2 linked regions of the Indioceanicola profundi genome follow. The protein of the gene in region 1 binds, or shares a complex with, the protein of each later gene. Links are inferred from orthologs where the notes say so. Each region holds a gene or a part of one and is shown on either strand. Other genes may lie near its edges.

The links.
Region 2: the proteins of DOL89_RS06530 (region 1) and pabB are in contact, whole or in part, in a solved structure (PDB 8RP0), measured with the Escherichia coli proteins. The link is inferred for Indioceanicola profundi from one-to-one orthologs.

What each region holds. Positions count from the first base shown.
Region 1 is NZ_CP030126.1:1,371,838-1,379,677, reverse strand. The notes cover bases 1,979-4,760. They hold DOL89_RS06530 (anthranilate synthase component II), read right to left. Parts: upstream 3,786-4,760; coding sequence 3,171-3,785; downstream 1,979-3,170. Other genes in these bases: DOL89_RS25475 (divergent polysaccharide deacetylase family protein), read left to right, coding at 4,754-4,760; cueR (Cu(I)-responsive transcriptional regulator), read left to right, coding at 3,924-4,355; trpD (anthranilate phosphoribosyltransferase), read right to left, coding at 2,122-3,162; trpC (indole-3-glycerol phosphate synthase TrpC), read right to left, coding at 1,979-2,125. Outside these bases: DOL89_RS06550 (molybdopterin molybdotransferase MoeA), read right to left, coding at 1-790; cyclic pyranopterin monophosphate synthase MoaC, read right to left, coding at 787-1,296; more of trpC, read right to left, coding at 1,301-1,978; more of DOL89_RS25475, read left to right, coding at 4,761-5,452; DOL89_RS06515 (heavy-metal-associated domain-containing protein), read left to right, coding at 5,490-5,693; trpE (anthranilate synthase component I), read right to left, coding at 5,755-7,278; DOL89_RS06505 (SurA N-terminal domain-containing protein), read right to left, coding at 7,283-7,840. UniProt on the Escherichia coli protein: Part of a heterodimeric complex that catalyzes the two-step biosynthesis of 4-amino-4-deoxychorismate (ADC), a precursor of p-aminobenzoate (PABA) and tetrahydrofolate.
Region 2 is NZ_CP030126.1:2,006,440-2,014,390, reverse strand. The notes cover bases 2,216-5,108. They hold pabB (aminodeoxychorismate synthase component I), read left to right. Parts: upstream 2,216-2,893; coding sequence 2,894-4,324; downstream 4,325-5,108. Other genes in these bases: DOL89_RS09590 (aminotransferase class IV), read left to right, coding at 4,321-5,076; sppA (signal peptide peptidase SppA), read right to left, coding at 2,216-2,735. In the rest of the region: DOL89_RS09610 (TlyA family RNA methyltransferase), read left to right, coding at 1-452; DOL89_RS09605 (hypothetical protein), read left to right, coding at 512-859; more of sppA, read right to left, coding at 921-2,215; DOL89_RS09585 (extracellular solute-binding protein), read left to right, coding at 5,281-6,237; DOL89_RS26010 (sensor histidine kinase), read right to left, coding at 6,258-6,500; DOL89_RS09575 (hypothetical protein), read right to left, coding at 6,541-7,401; DOL89_RS09570 (response regulator), read left to right, coding at 7,756-7,951. UniProt on the Escherichia coli protein: Part of a heterodimeric complex that catalyzes the two-step biosynthesis of 4-amino-4-deoxychorismate (ADC), a precursor of p-aminobenzoate (PABA) and tetrahydrofolate.

The sequences.
Region 1 (7,840 bases):
CCATTCCCTGGGTGCCGAGAACGCCCCTGACCAGATCATGTTCTCCGACGGAAACGCCCCCGGTCGTCAGCAGAAGATCGCATCCGGCAGCGCCCCGCATATGCTCGAGCAAGCTGTCCGGCGTATCGCGGGCAACGCCCAAATCCACGGGTTCGCCTCCACTGCGGCGGACGAGGGCGGCCAGGGTAAGGCCGTTGGAACTGACAATCTGCCCTGGTCCCAGCGGCTCACCGGGCATGTTCACCTCATCCCCGGTGGCCAGAATAGCGACGCGCGGGCGGCGGCGGACCATCAGCCAGGGCACGTTCATGGCGGCCGCCAAGGCCAGCCCACGGACGCCGACACGTTGGCCCGTCCTCAAGCCGATATTTCCCTGCCGGAAATCCAGCCCCTCCTTACGTATCCACCGTCCAGGACCGGAGCCTTCCCGGATCACGACGCTGCCGCCCAGTTCCTCACAATCCTCCTGGATGACGACCGTGTCCGCGCCGGCGGGGATCTGGCCGCCGGTGAAGATGCGTACCGCCTCGCCGGGGCCGACTGACCCCGTGAAGGGCCGGCCGGCAGGAGATTCTCCAATGCGGCGCAGAGTCACCGGAAGAACGGAAATATCCGCCGTCCTGACAGCCCAGCCGTCCATGGCGGAGACATCCGCGGGAGGCTGTGAGAGTCGGGCGACGACATCCGCAGCAAGCACCCTGTCGAGCGCGTCGGGGAGGGCCACCTGCTCCGCCGGGAGAAGCCGAGCCTGGGCAAGGATGCGGGCACGGGCCTCCGCGACGGAAATCATGGGGCGTCCGTAGCACCTGCGGCATTCCAGGTGCCGCTCTTTCCGCCGGATTTGTGGACCAGACGTATGTCACCGATGCTCATCCAGCGGTCCACCGCCTTGCACATGTCGTAGATGGTAAGGGCAGCAACGCTGACAGCGGTCAGCGCCTCCATCTCCACGCCGGTCCGGCCCTTCAGCTTCACGGTGGCTTCAATGTCGACTGCGCTGTCCTCTTCAGCCAGCTCGAACTCCACCGCAGCCTTGGAGATGGCCAGCGGATGACAGAGCGGGATCAGGTCCGAGGTCTTCTTGGCGGCCATGATGCCGGCCAGACGCGCCACAGCCAGCACGTCGCCCTTCTTCATTCCGCCGTCACGGATCAACGCAAAGGTTTCCGGCCGCATCGAGACCCGACCGCGCGCCGTCGCCACACGCTCCGTCTCATCCTTGGCGGACACGTCCACCATGGCGGCATTGCCCTGGGCGTCGAAATGGGTGAGGCGGGAATCCTGCTGGTCTGTCATTGCTTTACGCCGCGTCATGCAGGCTGGCGGAGAGGAGGGTGCGGGTCGCTGCGGCCACATCGGGCTGCGACATCAGACTCTCACCTACCAGGAAGCGGCGGGCACCCGCCTTCGCGAGACGCGTCACGTCGTCTGGAGAATGTATCCCGCTCTCCGCCACCAAGGCGCGGCCGGCCGGAACCATGACGGCCAGTTTCTCCGTCGTGGAAAGGTCGACAGACAAGGTCTTGAGATTCCGATTATTTACGCCCAGCAGGCCGGTAGGGAGCTTGAGGGCGCGCTCCATCTCCTCCGCATCGTGAACTTCAATCAGGACGTCCATACCGTGCGCCACGGCGACATCATGGAGCTCGGATGCCTGTGCGTCACTGAGCGCGGCCATGATCAGCAGAATGCAGTCCGCGCCCAGAACACGGCTTTCAACGACCTGGTAGGGGTCGATCATGAAATCCTTGCGGAGGGCCGGAAGGTCCACCGCGTCCCGCGCCTCGGCAAGGTAGCCGTCATTGCCCTGGAAGTAGGGAATATCGGTGAGCACAGAAAGGCAGGTGGCGCCGCCCTCCTTGTACGCGCGGGCCAGCGTCGCCGGGTGGAAGTCGGCGCGGATCAGGCCCTTGCTGGGGCTGGCCTTCTTGATCTCGGCGATCAGGGCCCAGCGACCCTCGGCAACCGATCTTTCCAATGCCTGGGCAAATCCGCGCGGAGCAGACTGTGTGCGGGCCAGCGCTTCCAGGTCGGCCAGGGATCGGCGCGCCTTGCAGGCGGCGACATGCTCTGCCTTATGGGCGCAGATACGGGCCAGCACGTCGGGCGGACGGGGCGCGGTCATTCTTCGACTGCCTGCGTATGGGTGATGGCAATAAGCCGGTCCAGCGCGGCGCGCGCGGCGCCGCTGGCGATGGAATGGGCGGCAAGCTCCACGCCGCTCTTCAGGTCGGCGGCCTTGTCGGCGACGATCAAGGCGGCGGCGGCGTTCAGCAGGACGATGTCACGATAGGCGCCTTCCGCTCCGGAAAGAATCGCGCGCAGTGCTTCGGCGTTGGTTTCGGCATCCCCGCCGCGGAGATCCGCCGGACTTGCCTGGGGCAGACCTGCATCTTCCGGAACGATCCGGAAAGTAGTGATCCGTCCATCCTTCAGGGCGGCGACGCTGGTCGGGCCGGTGGTCGTGATCTCGTCCAGTCCGTCGGAGCCATGGACAACCCATGCCGCCTCCGACCCCAGACGCTGCAGCACCTGCGCAATCGGCTCCACCCAGCGGGCGTCGAAGACGCCCAGGAGCTGGCGCTTGGCAGCTGCGGGATTGGACAGCGGACCCATCAGGTTGAAGATGGTCCGCGTTCCGAGCTCCACCCGCGTCGGAGCGACGTTGCGCATGGCGGTGTGATGGCGGGGAGCCATCAAGAAGCCGATATTGGCCTCCCATAACGCATGCCGCACAAGGCTGAAATCAGCCTCCACATTCACGCCCAGCGCCGTGAGCACGTCGGCGGCGCCGGACTTGCTGGACACTGCGCGGTTGCCGTGCTTGGCCACCGGAACACCGCTTCCGGCGACGACGAAAGCCACGGCCGTGGAAATATTGTAGGTGCCGGCAGCATCGCCGCCGGTGCCGCAGGTATCGATGGTGCCCGCCGGCGCTTCAACCTGCACCGCCTTGGCCCGCATAGTGCGCGCGGCCCCGGTGATCTCCTCTACCGTCTCGCCGCGCACACGCAGAGCCATCAGGAACCCGCCCATTTGGGACGGGGTCGCATTGCCGGACATGATGATGCCGAATGCGTGCTCCGCCTCCTGCTCGGTGAGCTGTGCGCCCGTGGCAACCTTGCTCAGCAAGGCTTTGAAATCGCCCATATCTCCGGTCATCGCAAGCCTCAGGCCGCAGCGCCGGACGCGCGGCTCGCCACGTTGCGTCCGCCGCGGGTCACGTCCAGGAAATTGTCCAGGATCTTGTGCCCATGATCGGACGCAATGCTTTCCGGATGGAACTGCACGCCATGGATCGGCAGTTCCTTGTGCATGAGGGCCATGATCATGCCATCCTCCAACTCGGCTACCGGCTCCAGGCAGTCGGGGAGGGTCTCTCGCTCAACGATCAGGGAGTGGTACCGGGTAGCGCGGAAGGGGCTCGGCAGTCCGCGCATCGTGCCATGACCCTGATGGACCACCGGGCTGACTTTGCCATGCATCGGCACCGGTGCACGCACCACTTTGCCGCCGAAGGTCTGCCCGATTGCCTGGTGACCAAGGCAGACGCCCATGAGCGGCACCCGGGCCTCCGCCGCCGCGGCGATCAGCGGCAGGCAGATGCCGGCCTTGTCCGGGTCGCAGGGGCCAGGTGAGAGCACGATGCCTTCCGGCTGCATAGCCAAAGCTTCAGCCACATCCAGCGAGTCATTGCGGCGGACGACCACTTCGGCCCCGAGTTCGCCCAGATAGTGGACGAGGTTCCAGGTGAAGCTGTCGTAATTGTCGATCAGAAGCAGCATCGTACGGATTCCAAGCGTCGCGGCTGGCTACGGTACAGGCAGACCCCCGTGATTTCCATAGGTTCGCCGGCTCGTAACCTTGCGGTTAATGCACACGTGTAGCATGACTGGATGCATGGCAAGGGGAAGAGCGGGGCGATGAACATCGGGACCGCGGCCAAACGCTCCGGCGTTCCGGCCAAAACCATCCGATATTACGAGAGCGTGGGGCTGATCCAGGCTGCCGGCCGGCGGGAGAACGGATACCGCGACTATGGCGACCAGGATGTGGAGACATTGCGCTTCATCCACCGTGCGCGCTCGCTTGGGTTTTCGGTGAAGGAGGTAGCGGACCTTCTGGCGCTCTGGCAGGACCGCAACCGCGCGTCCGCCGATGTGCGCCGGATGGCGGAACGGCATGTGGCGGAGGTCGATGCGCGGATCGAAGAGTTGCGCAGCCTGCGCGGCACTCTGACCCGCCTAATCGATCAGTGTCACGGGGATGAGCGTCCCGACTGTCCGATCCTGGAGACGCTGTCTACCGGCCGTGACTGCCACAGCTCCCGCGGTTCCGCGGACGGTCACTCATGACCGCGCGTCGTCTGCCACCGAAACGCCGCCCAGCGAAGTCCAGTAAGTGTGCTTCCGCCGGATCGCAGAAGATCGCTATCGGCGCTCTGCTGGCGTTTGCCGGCCTTGTCGTCGTGCTCGCGTTGTTCGGCGGCGAAGGGCTTGGTCCGGAAACGGCGTCCACGCCGGCATCGCGCGTCGCCACCGCCATACCCCCCCAGCCAGTGAGCCGGCCCGGCCCAGCGCCGTCACCTCCACGCGCCGCGGCACCAGCACCGGAGAAGCACCGTGAGGCGGAGCCGACGCGGCCCGCAGACGATGCGGCAGGGACCCAGAAACCGCCTCCGGTTTCCGCGGCCAAGCCTGCGCAGCAGGTTGCCGCCTTACGTCCGCCCGCACCCGAACGTCAGCCGGAGCAGGTGAAACCGGCGCCGGTCGAGGGGCGGCCACGGATCGTCATCGTCATCGACGATATGGGGCTGGACCGGCGCCGGAGTAGCCGGATCGTGGAGCTGCCCGGTCCCCTGACCCTGGCTTGGCTTCCCTACGCCAAGCAACTGCCGGTGCAGACCGAGGCGGCACGTAAGGCGGGACATGAGTTGATCGTGCATGTGCCCATGCAGCCGGACGGCCCCAACGATCCCGGCCCGAATGCCCTGATGACAGGCTTGCCCGAAGCGGAGATACGGCGGCGGCTCGGAATCGGCCTGTCTGCCTTCCATGGATATGTCGGCATCAATAATCACATGGGCAGCCGCTTTACTGCCGATGCGGCAGGGATGAACGTTGTGCTGGATGAGCTTGCGCAACGCGGGCTGCTGTTCCTGGACAGTCGCACCACGGGAGCATCCGCCGTCGCCAGCATCGGTTCCCACCACAGCCTGCCCCTGGCAGCCCGCGACGTCTTCCTGGATCATGAGCAGACGCCGGCCTTCCTGGCGCAGGCCCTGGCCAGGACCGAAGCCATTGCCCGGCAGAATGGCGTCGCAATTGCCATTGGTCACCCGCACGACGTGACCGCCGCGGCCCTTGAGGCGTGGTTGCCGACGTTGGAGAAAAAGGGATTTCAACTGGTTCCAGTCAGCGCCGTGGCGAAGGTGCAGCGCCCGGCCTCCTGAGCGGTTGAACAACTGGAATCGCACAGGAGGAAATGGAATGAGTGTTGCGTACAAGGTCGGCGGCATGACCTGCGATGGTTGCGCCAACGCCATCAGCCGCGCCATCGAGGGACGCTCGAATTCCACCCGCGCATTGGTGGATTTGAAGGCCGGAATTGTCCATGTCGAAGGTTCCGCCTCCGAGGAAGAGGTGAGGGAAGCGATCGAGGATGCCGGCTTCGACTTCAATGGTGCGGCATAGAGGTTGGTAGGCTTCGGATAGCGGCGTGCCGCAGGCATTCGGAATGCCGCTATCCGTGCTGTTAAAGGTTCCCGGATTCCCGGCGTTCGGCGGCGAAGCGCACCGCTTCCTCGGCAGCCTTGAACAGGGCCTTGGCTTTGCTCACCGTCTCCTGATATTCGGCCTCGGGCTCGCTGTCCGCCACAACCCCGCCGCCGGCCTGCACGTACATCGTCCCGTCCTTGATCACCGCCGTGCGTAGGGCGATGCAGGTATCCATGGTCCCGTTTGCGGCGAAATAGCCGATACAGCCGCCATAGATGCCCCGACGGGTCTTCTCCAACTCGTCGATGATCTCCATAGCCCGGATTTTCGGCGCGCCGGAGACGGTTCCAGCCGGGAATCCGGCGGACAGGGCATCGATAGCTGTGAAGCTGGGATCGACCTCTCCCTCCACATTGGAGACGATGTGCATGACGTGGGAATAGTACTCGATGGTGAAGCGCTCGGTGACCCGCACGGTCCCAGTCTTTGCTACACGGCCCACATCGTTGCGGCCCAGGTCGAGCAGCATGAGATGCTCAGCCAGTTCCTTTGGATCGGACAGCAGATCTTCGGCCAGCACCTTGTCCTCGGCCGCGTCCTTGCCGCGGCGGCGAGTGCCCGCGATCGGGCGGATGGTGACCGTGTTATCGCGTAGCCGGACCAGGATTTCCGGGCTGGAGCCGACTACCGCCACATTGCCGAAATCAAGGAAGAACAGGAACGGGGAGGGGTTCAGGCGCCGCAGGGCCCGGTACAGGGCGAATGCCGGAAGCTGGAACGGCACGGAGAAGCGCTGACTCGGCACCACCTGGAAGATGTCGCCGGCACGGATATACTCCTTCGCGCGCTCCACAATGGCGTCATACTCTTCCCGCGTGGTGTTGGACGTCGGAGCCGGCAGCGCGGAGACATCCATTGTGGTCTCATGCGCGGCCGGAACGGGACCCTCAAGCGCAGCCACGGCTTCAGCTAATCGCTCACAGGCCTGCTGATAGGCATGGTCTGGATCGTGGCCCGGCGCTGGCCGGACCGGGGTTACCACGGTGATGACATTGTCGATGCCGTCGAAGATCGCCATGACCGTCGGACGGATCAGGACGGCATCATCCAGATTCAGCTCATCCGGATTGCCATCCGGAAGCCGCTCCATCAACCGGACCATATCGTAGCCCAGATAGCCGAACAGGCCCGCAGACATGGGCGGCAGCTCACGCGGCAGATCGATGCGGGACTCGTCCAGCAGCGATGCGAGCGCCTTCAATGGCGGTTCGTGACACGGCTCGAACAGGCTCGGGTCGGACGCAGCTTGCCGGTTGATCTCTGCCTTGGTGCCGCGGCTCCGCCAGATCAGATCGGGCTTCAGCCCGATCAGCGAATAACGTCCGCGCACGGACCCGCCTGTGACGCTTTCCAGAAGGAACGCGTTGGGGCGTCCCTGTGCCAGTTTCAGAAAGGCGGAGACAGGCGTGTCCAGGTCGCTGACCAGCCGGGTCCAGACCACCTGGGACGTTCCGGCCGCGTAACCTTCCTTGAATGCCGACGCCTCAGGGTAAGTGCGCACCGTTCTACTCCTGCTGACGGAAGAGGCTGTCGATCACGGCCCGGTTTTCCTGCACGTCGTAGCGGCCGCGCAGACCCGTCAGATACTGGGTGATGATATCGTCGGCAATTGCGTCCTTGGCGGCGGTCCGAAGCTGGGCGACCTGCGCAGCGCCGAGGACCGGATCAGCGGGGACGATCTCCACCAGGCGAGCGACGGACTGGCCCTCCGCAGTCGGAACGGCAGCGACCTCCCCGGTTCCGAGCTCGAACAGCTTTTCGCGAAGCGCCGGCGCGATTGGCCCCGTCAACTGTCCCTCACGGGTCAGCGGCTCGGTGCGCACATAGGTCGCGCCGGGCAACTCGGCCGCGAGGTCAGCGGGGTCGGCGCCTTCGCGCAGGCGAGTGGCCAGTTCCTCGGCCTTTGCCGCTGCTGCCTCGTTCCGGCGCTCGGCCTTCCAATCTGCGATGACTTGGTCACGAACCTCGCCCAGCGGACGCAGGGCGGGCGGCTCCACGTTTTCGACCTGAATGGCGAAATAGCTGCTCTCGCCGGATTCGACCAGGTTGCTCGTCTCGCCGGA
Region 2 (7,951 bases), 630 kb from region 1 along the record:
TGCTGCTGAGCCGCGGCGCGGCCAAGGTCTATGCCGTGGATGTGGGCCATGGGCAACTGGCCTGGAAGCTGCGGGAAGACCCCCGCGTCGTGGTGATGGAGAAGACGAATGCCCGCCATCTGACGGCGGAGCAGATACCGGAACCGCTGGACATGGTGGTCTGCGATGCCAGCTTCATCGGGCTGGAGACGGTGCTGCCCGCGGCCCTGGACCTGACCCGGCCCGGCGCGTGGCTGGCGGCCCTGATCAAACCGCAGTTCGAGGTCGGCAAGGGCCGCGTCGGCAAGGGCGGGGTGGTGCGGGAGCCGGAGCTTCACCAGGAGGTCTGCGACCGCATCCAGGCTTGGCTGGCGGCCCGGCCCGGCTGGATCGTGCTGGGCATCACGGAAAGCCCGATCACCGGCCCGGAGGGAAATAAGGAATTTCTTATTTGCGGTCGCCGAACCGCGTGAGGGGGGCCGTCCTATCCTGTTGGCTGTCGCCGAACAAGCAATTACAGGAGCTTGGCACGATGAACAGCAACCGTGGCGACGACCGCCGGGACAAGGCGACGGAGCGGGAAAAGCGCCTGACCCGGAGTGGACTGGGCGCTGGGGACAGCGATCCGACCCGCACCCGCGTCGCCGGCACCATGATGGACCCGCTGGCCGAACCGGCCCCGCGCGAGGGCGGCGGCCGGGGCGAGCATCCCGGCGCGCCGAATCCGCCGGCCACCCCGCCCCACGCGGATGCCGCGCCGGGCGTCGATCTGGCGAAGACCTCGTCCCGCGATGCGGCGGGAGGCGGGGACGAGGTGGCGCGCAATCAGGGCTCCATGGGCCGCCGCAACACCCCGTCGGAGACCAAGCCGATCGGCTGAATGACCGTACTTTCAAGGATGGGAGCCGGCGTGACCGGCTCCCCCCATCCGGACGGTTCCGTCAGAGACCCTGGCCGGTGATGGAAACGGGACGCATCATCACGATGGTCTCCTCCGGCGAGGGGGCAGCGAGCCAGGGGGCCAGGGTCTTCATCACCGGCCGCGCCCCTACCAGCACATCGCCGAAGGATCGGCTCAGCAGTCCCGCGGCGATGTCGGCGCGGACGTCGCCGCTGATCAGGTCCATGACATAGGCGAACTGGCTCTTGCTCTCCGGAAAGAGGAGGGTGCGAACCGGCGCGTCGGGGGCCAGCCCCATCACCTCGCGGAGCTGGGCCAGGGCCACGTCGTAGCCGCCCAGCGCATCCACCAGTCCGATCTCCTGCGCCTGCCGGCCGGTATAGACCCGACCGCGCGCGATCTCCTGCACCTTCTCCAGCGGAAGCTTGCGGCCGTTGGCGACGCCGGCGGTGAAGCGGGCGTAGATGTCGTCCAGCATGACGTTCAGCCGCTCCTGCTCGCTCTCGCTGAAGGACGAGTTGGAGGACCACATGCCGGCATTGGCCCCGACCTCGATCCGGGCGGTGCCGACGCCGGCCCATTCCTGAAGTCCGCTGGTCACCAGCTTGCCGTACAGCACGCCGATGGAGCCCGTCAGGGTTCCGGGCTGGGCCACGATGCGGTCGGCGTCCATGGCGACCCAGTAGCCGCCGGAACCGGCCACGTCGCCCATCGAGATCACCACCGGCTTGCCGGCCTCGCGGGCCCTCTGCACGGCGCGGCGCACCACCTCCGACCCGACGGGGGAGCCGCCGGGGCTGTCCACCCGGAACAGGATGCCGCGGACACTCTCATTCTCCACCGCCTTGTCGAATGCCTCCGCGATGCTGGCGGGGCCGAAGCTCTGTTCACCCGACAGCGGGTCCACGTTTCCTTCGCCGCGGTAGATCGGGCCGGAGCCGATGATCACCGCCACGGCGGGCGCGTCGGACGGCGGCGTGGGATCGGCGATGCCGGCATAATCCAGCAGGTCCATCTCCTCCGGCGCCGGCCCGTCGCCGCTGGTGAAGGCGCGGTCCATGGCGGTCTGGGTCAGCTCGTCATAATAGGCCAGCCGGTCGATGAGCTTGAACTCCAGAGCCTCACGGTCCAGCAGCGGCGCCCGGTCGACGGCGGCCCGCACCCCTTCCGCATCGAGGTTCCGGGAGCTGGCGACGCCGGCCACCCATTGGTCGAAGAGATCGCCGATCAGGGAGGCCGTCATCTCCTGGTTGGCCTGGGTCGGCTCCCGCTCCATGAAGGTCTCGGCGGCGGTCTTGTACTCATGCCGCTTGGCGAATTCCGGCTGGACGTAGATCTTTTCCAGCGTGCCGCCATAGACCTGCAGCTCCGCCGCGATGCCGTTGACGCCCAGCGTGCCCACCGGCTGCATCCAGACCTCGTCGAAGGCGGAAGCCAGATAGTAGCTGAGCATCCCGGAACCTGCTTCGCCGAAGCTTTCGGAATGGATCAGGGCGAACTTGCCGCTCTGCCGGAAGCGGCCGACGGCGTCGCGCAGCTCCTGGGTCGCGCCCCAGCCCACGGTGGAGTCGCCGATGCGGCCGACCAGCCCCTTGACGCGATCATCCTTTGCCGCCCGGTCGATGGCCGCCACCAGCTCCCGCACAGTGGGATTGTGCCCGCCGAGCAGGCCGGCCAGCGGGTCCTCCGGCGTCTTTTCCAGCAGCGGAGTCTCAAAATCGAATTCGAGCACGACGCGCTCCGGCACTTCCGGCGCTCCGGGGGCGAAGGCCCACAGGGCCGCCACCATCCCGCCGAACAGCAGCACGACGAGGAAGCCTACGACCGCGAAAATCCTGACGATGATCCGCATCATGAAGGACGAACTCTCCTGACGGTTGGCGCGGGGAAAGACCCCGGCGCGCGCAGAATGGAGTAAGCCGGAGCAGTTTTCCATCCTGGCATGCGACTGCGCGACGACAGGCGCCGGGAGGCCCGTTGTTGGGCGGGCCGCATCCGTCTATGGTCCCGGCCATGAGTCCGCAGCCCGTCATCCTGCCGATCCCGGCCGCCGATCCGGCCGCCGCCTTCGCCGCCCTGGCGGGGGAGGCTGGCGCTATCCTGTTGGACGGGGCCGCTGCGGAGGATCCGGGCCGGGCACGGTATTCCTATATCTGCGCCGCTCCTGAAGCCTGGCTGGATGTCCGGGGCGGCCGGGTGCTGCTGGACGGCCGCCCTGTGGAAGGAGAGCCCTTCTCCCTTCTGGAGCAGCTGCTCGGCCCGCGGCGGGCGGCGGTGCCGGGGCTGCCGCCGTTCCAGGGCGGCCTTGCCGGATATCTGGGATACGAATTGGGTGGTTGGCTGGAGCGGCTGCCGGAGCCGCAGTCGGTCGGGCTTGACCTCCCGGACATGGCGGTCGGCCTGTACGACACGGTGGCGGCTTTTGACCATGTGGCGGGCGATGCCTGGGTGATCGCCCATGGGCCGGAGGCGGAACGGCGTGCGCAGACGATGGCCGGACGGCTGGCCGCCGGGTGGGACCTGCACCAGACGCCGACCGACCGCGCCCTGCTCTCCGGGCCGGGATGGCGGGCGGAGATGACGCCCGATGACTACCGCGCCGCGGTGGGAAGAGTGCTGGATTATATCCAGGCCGGCGACATCTATCAGGCCAACCTGACGCAGCGCTTCCTGGGCAGGCTGTCGCCGGGAGCCACGGCCTGGGACGCCTATCTGCGCCTGCGGCCCCGGACGGCGGCCCCATTCTCCGCCTTTCTGGAGCTGGGGGAGGGGCGGGCGCTGGCGTCGGGCTCCCCGGAACGGTTCCTGAACCTGTCCGCCGAGGGGCGGATCGAGACCCGTCCGATCAAGGGCACCCGCCCGCGCGGAGCCACGCCGGACGAGGATGCCGCCCTGGCAGACGAGCTGCGGGGCAGCGAAAAGGACCGGGCGGAGAACCTGATGATCGTGGACCTGCTGCGCAACGACCTGTCGCGCGTGGCGGAGATCGGCAGCGTGCGGGTGCCGAGCCTGTGGGCGCTGGAGAGCTACCGTACCGTCCATCACCTGAGCAGCGTGGTGGAGGCGCGGCTGCAGCCCGGCCTGGGGCCGGTGGACCTGCTGCGGGCGGCCTTCCCCGGCGGCTCCATCACCGGCGCGCCGAAGATCCGGGCCATGGAGATCATCCGGGAACTGGAGCCGGCGCGGCGCGGCGCCTATTGCGGGTCCGTCGTCTGGATCGGGCGCGACGGGGCGATGGACAGCTCCATCGTCATCCGCACCTTGGCTGTTTCCGGCGGGTGGGTGCAGGCGCAGGCCGGCGGCGGCATCGTCGCCGACAGCGAGCCGGAGGCGGAGTACCATGAGTGCCTGACCAAGGCGCGCGCCCTGCTGACTGCGCTCGACCCCGACATGGCCTGGCCGCCGGCTGCCGGCCATCCCGAAGGGCTGGAGGCAGCGGAATGAGCGTGCTGTGGCTGGGACAAGGGCTGGTCGACAGCGCCGAAGCGCGGATCGATCCCGCCGACCGGGGGCTGCTGCTGGGCGACGGGCTGTTCGAGACCATGCGCATGGATGGCGGGACCGTGCAGCGACTCGAGGCCCATCTGGCCCGGCTCCGCCAGGGGGCGGATATCATCGGCCTGCCGGTGCCCCTGACGGACGATGCCCTGGTAGATGCGCTGGGAGAGGTGGCGAAGGCGAATGGACTGACGGATTGCGCCCTGCGCCTGACGCTGACCGCCGGGACCGGGCCGCGCGGATTGCTGCGGGCGGAACCGCCGCGACCGACTTTGATGATCGCCGCCGCTCCCCTGCCGCCGCCGCCCGGGCCGGCGGTGCTGGCGGTCGCTACATGCACGCGGCGGAACGAGCATTCTCCGGTGTCCCGCATCAAAAGTATTAACTATCTCGATGGCATCATGGCGCGGCGGGAGGCGCAGGCGCTGGGCGCCGACGATGCCGTGCTGATGAACACGGCGGGGAGGGTTGCGGAGGCGAGCGCCGCCAACATCTTCCTTCTGCTGGATTGCGGATGGGTTACGCCGCGCGTGGAAGAGGGGGCGCTGCCCGGCACCATGCGTGCGGCGATGATCGGGGCCTGGAACGCCGAGGAGCGGGCGGTCAGCGTGCAGGACCTCCGCCGTGCCGACGCGATCGTACTGACCAGCGCCTTGGGCGTGCGTGAGGTGAAGGGGCTTCTTCCCGCGGCGGATTGAGACTTTCCGGACCCTGTCCGGCGCACTAGTGTAGGACGGATTTTACGTTTGATTACAGCGGCTCGGAGAGGTTCCGGAGTGGGGCGGGGTTCGAAATCGATGTGGAGACGCTTCGCCGGCCTGTCGGCAGCGCTGCAACTCCTATCGGCGCTCCTTCTCGCCCCGCTCCCCGCAATGGCCTCGGGCGATCCGATGGCGTCGGGAATGCTGACAAGACTCACCGTGGTTTCCACGCTCCAGCGGGAGAACATGCGGCCGTTCAAGGAGGCGTTCGAGGCCGAGAACCCCGACATCCGCCTGACCATGCGCACCCTCGGCAATGGCACCGTCACTGATGCCCTGATGGCCCAGGCGGAGGTGGCGGATGGGATCGACGTGATCTGGGGCCTGTCAGCCGCTTCGATGATCCTGCTGCGGGATGCCGGCCTGCTGCTTCCCTACACGCCCTCGGGCGCTGAGCGGGTCGAGGTCCGGTTCAAGGATGCGAGAGTACCAGCCGCCTGGGTCGGCGGCGGCATCTGGACCACGGCGCTGTGCGCCGCGACGGGGCTGGGCGACAGGTTGCCAGCGGCCTGGAGCGACCTGACGCATCCGTCCTGGCGCGGCCGGATCGCCATGCCCAGCCCGGTGAGCAGCGGCGTGGGCATGGCCCTCGTGGGCGGCTGGCTTCTCAGCATGGGAGAGGAGCGTGCCTGGGCCTTCATGGATGCGCTGCACGAGAACATGGTGGTCTATACGCAGGAAGGCAGCAAGGCCTGCCGCATGGTCTCGACCGGCGCCATCGATATCGGCCTGTCCTTCGATTACCGGGCGACCCATACCAAGGCCCAGACCAAGGCCGTGGTGCCGGTGTTTCCTGATGGTCTCGGCTGGGATGTCAGCGCTGCCGCCATCCTGACGACAACGAAAAATGCGGACGCGGCGCGCCGCTTCGCCGACTGGTCCGCCAGCGACCGTGCCCGCCGCTTCTATGCCGACGCGCTCGACTTCTCCATGGTTGCCAGCGGTGAGGTGAACCGGGAGCTTCCCGATCTTCCGCCCGACCTCGCGAAGCGGCTGGCCCCGATGGACTTCACCTGGCTCGCCGCCAACCGGGAGCGGATCATCGCCACCTGGATCAAGCGCTATGGCACCAAAATGGAAGCGCCAGCCGCCGAATAGGTGCAGGTCCGCGGCTGGTTTCAGGTGCGGGCGCGGGGAAGTTCAATGATGAATTCGGCTCCCTGTCCTGGATCGCTTCGGCAACCGATACGGCCGCCGAACAAGCCGATGGCGCGTCGCGCAAAGGCAAGGCCGATGCCGGCGCCACCGGACCGGCCGGAATGGAAAGGTTCGAAGATGCGGGCCAGGTCCGCCGGAGCTATGCCGATGCCGTTGTCCCGGACGTGAAGGCGGTTGTCCCGCTCGCCGGCCCGAAGGCGGATTTGCAGGACGGGGGAAGCGCCGCAACCAAGCCAGTGCTTTTCAGAAAGGGCGCGCAGGCCGTTCTTGACTCAGGATGTCCGAACCGACATAGGTAAAGTCGCATTCCGCCGGTTCCCAGCGGACCAGCTCCCGCTCGCCCGGGCGGAAGGGATAGGCGTCCAGCGCGGCTGAGACCGTGCCGGACATGCTGTGCGGGGCGAAATTGCGGCTGTCCAGCCGGTCGCCGGCGATGTTGGCCAGCAGCGTGTCGATGACCGTATTGAAATGGGCGGCGTGGCGGATAATGCGTTCCAACGCCTGCCCGGTCTGGCTCCGCCCACCGGCGGCCATGTCCGATCCTGCCGGCGGCGTCCAGCCCTGCGCCAGCGCCCAGGCCCGTGCGGCTTCCAGCTCGGCGATATCCTCCCGCAGCCCCTCGGCGTCCAGCCGGATGCCCAGGAGCGGCGTGCGCATCTCGTGGGCGATCGAGCCGCTGACCGCCGCCACTGCCCGCATCCGCTCCGCCGTCAAATCTTCAATGGCGTCCTCGTTGTATTTGTAGACGACGGCTCCGACCAGCGCGTAGGCCAGGATGGGAAGATAGGCCAGGTGCGCGATGCCGAATTCCGCCCGCTCGGCCGTCAGCAGATAGGCGGCGATCCCGAGCCCCGTGCCGACGACCAACGCTGCAAGCATGTTGCGCAGGTCCAGGAGCAGAATCAGATAAAGGACGGAGCAGACGGCCGAAGCCATCCAGACGGCGTTCATGCCGTTCATCAGCGCCATGTAGGTGAAGAAGAACGGCAGGCAGAAGACGATCAGGGCGTAACAATAGACCGGCGCCGCCTGCTCCACAGCCGCCCTGTAAGGTCCGCGGTAATACAGCATCCCCCAGTAGAGCAGGCAGGCCGCACTCCCCACCAATCGCAGCCAAAAATTTTCATAAGGCTGCGGAAAGACGTTGGCCCAGGTGAAGAAGTATATTGGGAATCCGAGCGCGCCGACGATAACCGCATTCTTCGATTTCAGAAGAATGCTCCCGAACCGCGGTGTCTCCTGCATCGCCCATGGCTGCTTGATATCGTCCGATTCCGCTGATTTCGGCATGCCGCACGCTGGTTCGAGTAGAGGTCCCTGCTTTGGCAATCATACCGGACATCCGCCCGCCGGCCATCGCATCCAGCGAAGGCTATATTCTTTTAACAGGATTACTGGTGGTTGCGGGAATGTTGCCCGACATGTAGAAGTCTAAGAAGTTCCTTCCGGGAGGGTGCCATGGCGGGTGGGGGATGTGGTCGTCCTGGCGCAATTCCGCCCTACTGGCACCCGACCACGGTCGTCGCGGTGGATGACGATCCGCTGCTGCTGGAAAGTCTGGCGTTCCACCTGTCCCGGGCGCAACGCTGCGAGGCCTATGTCAGCCCGGTCCAGGCGCTGGCCGCGATCCTGGAACGGGGGCGGTCGGCCCGGC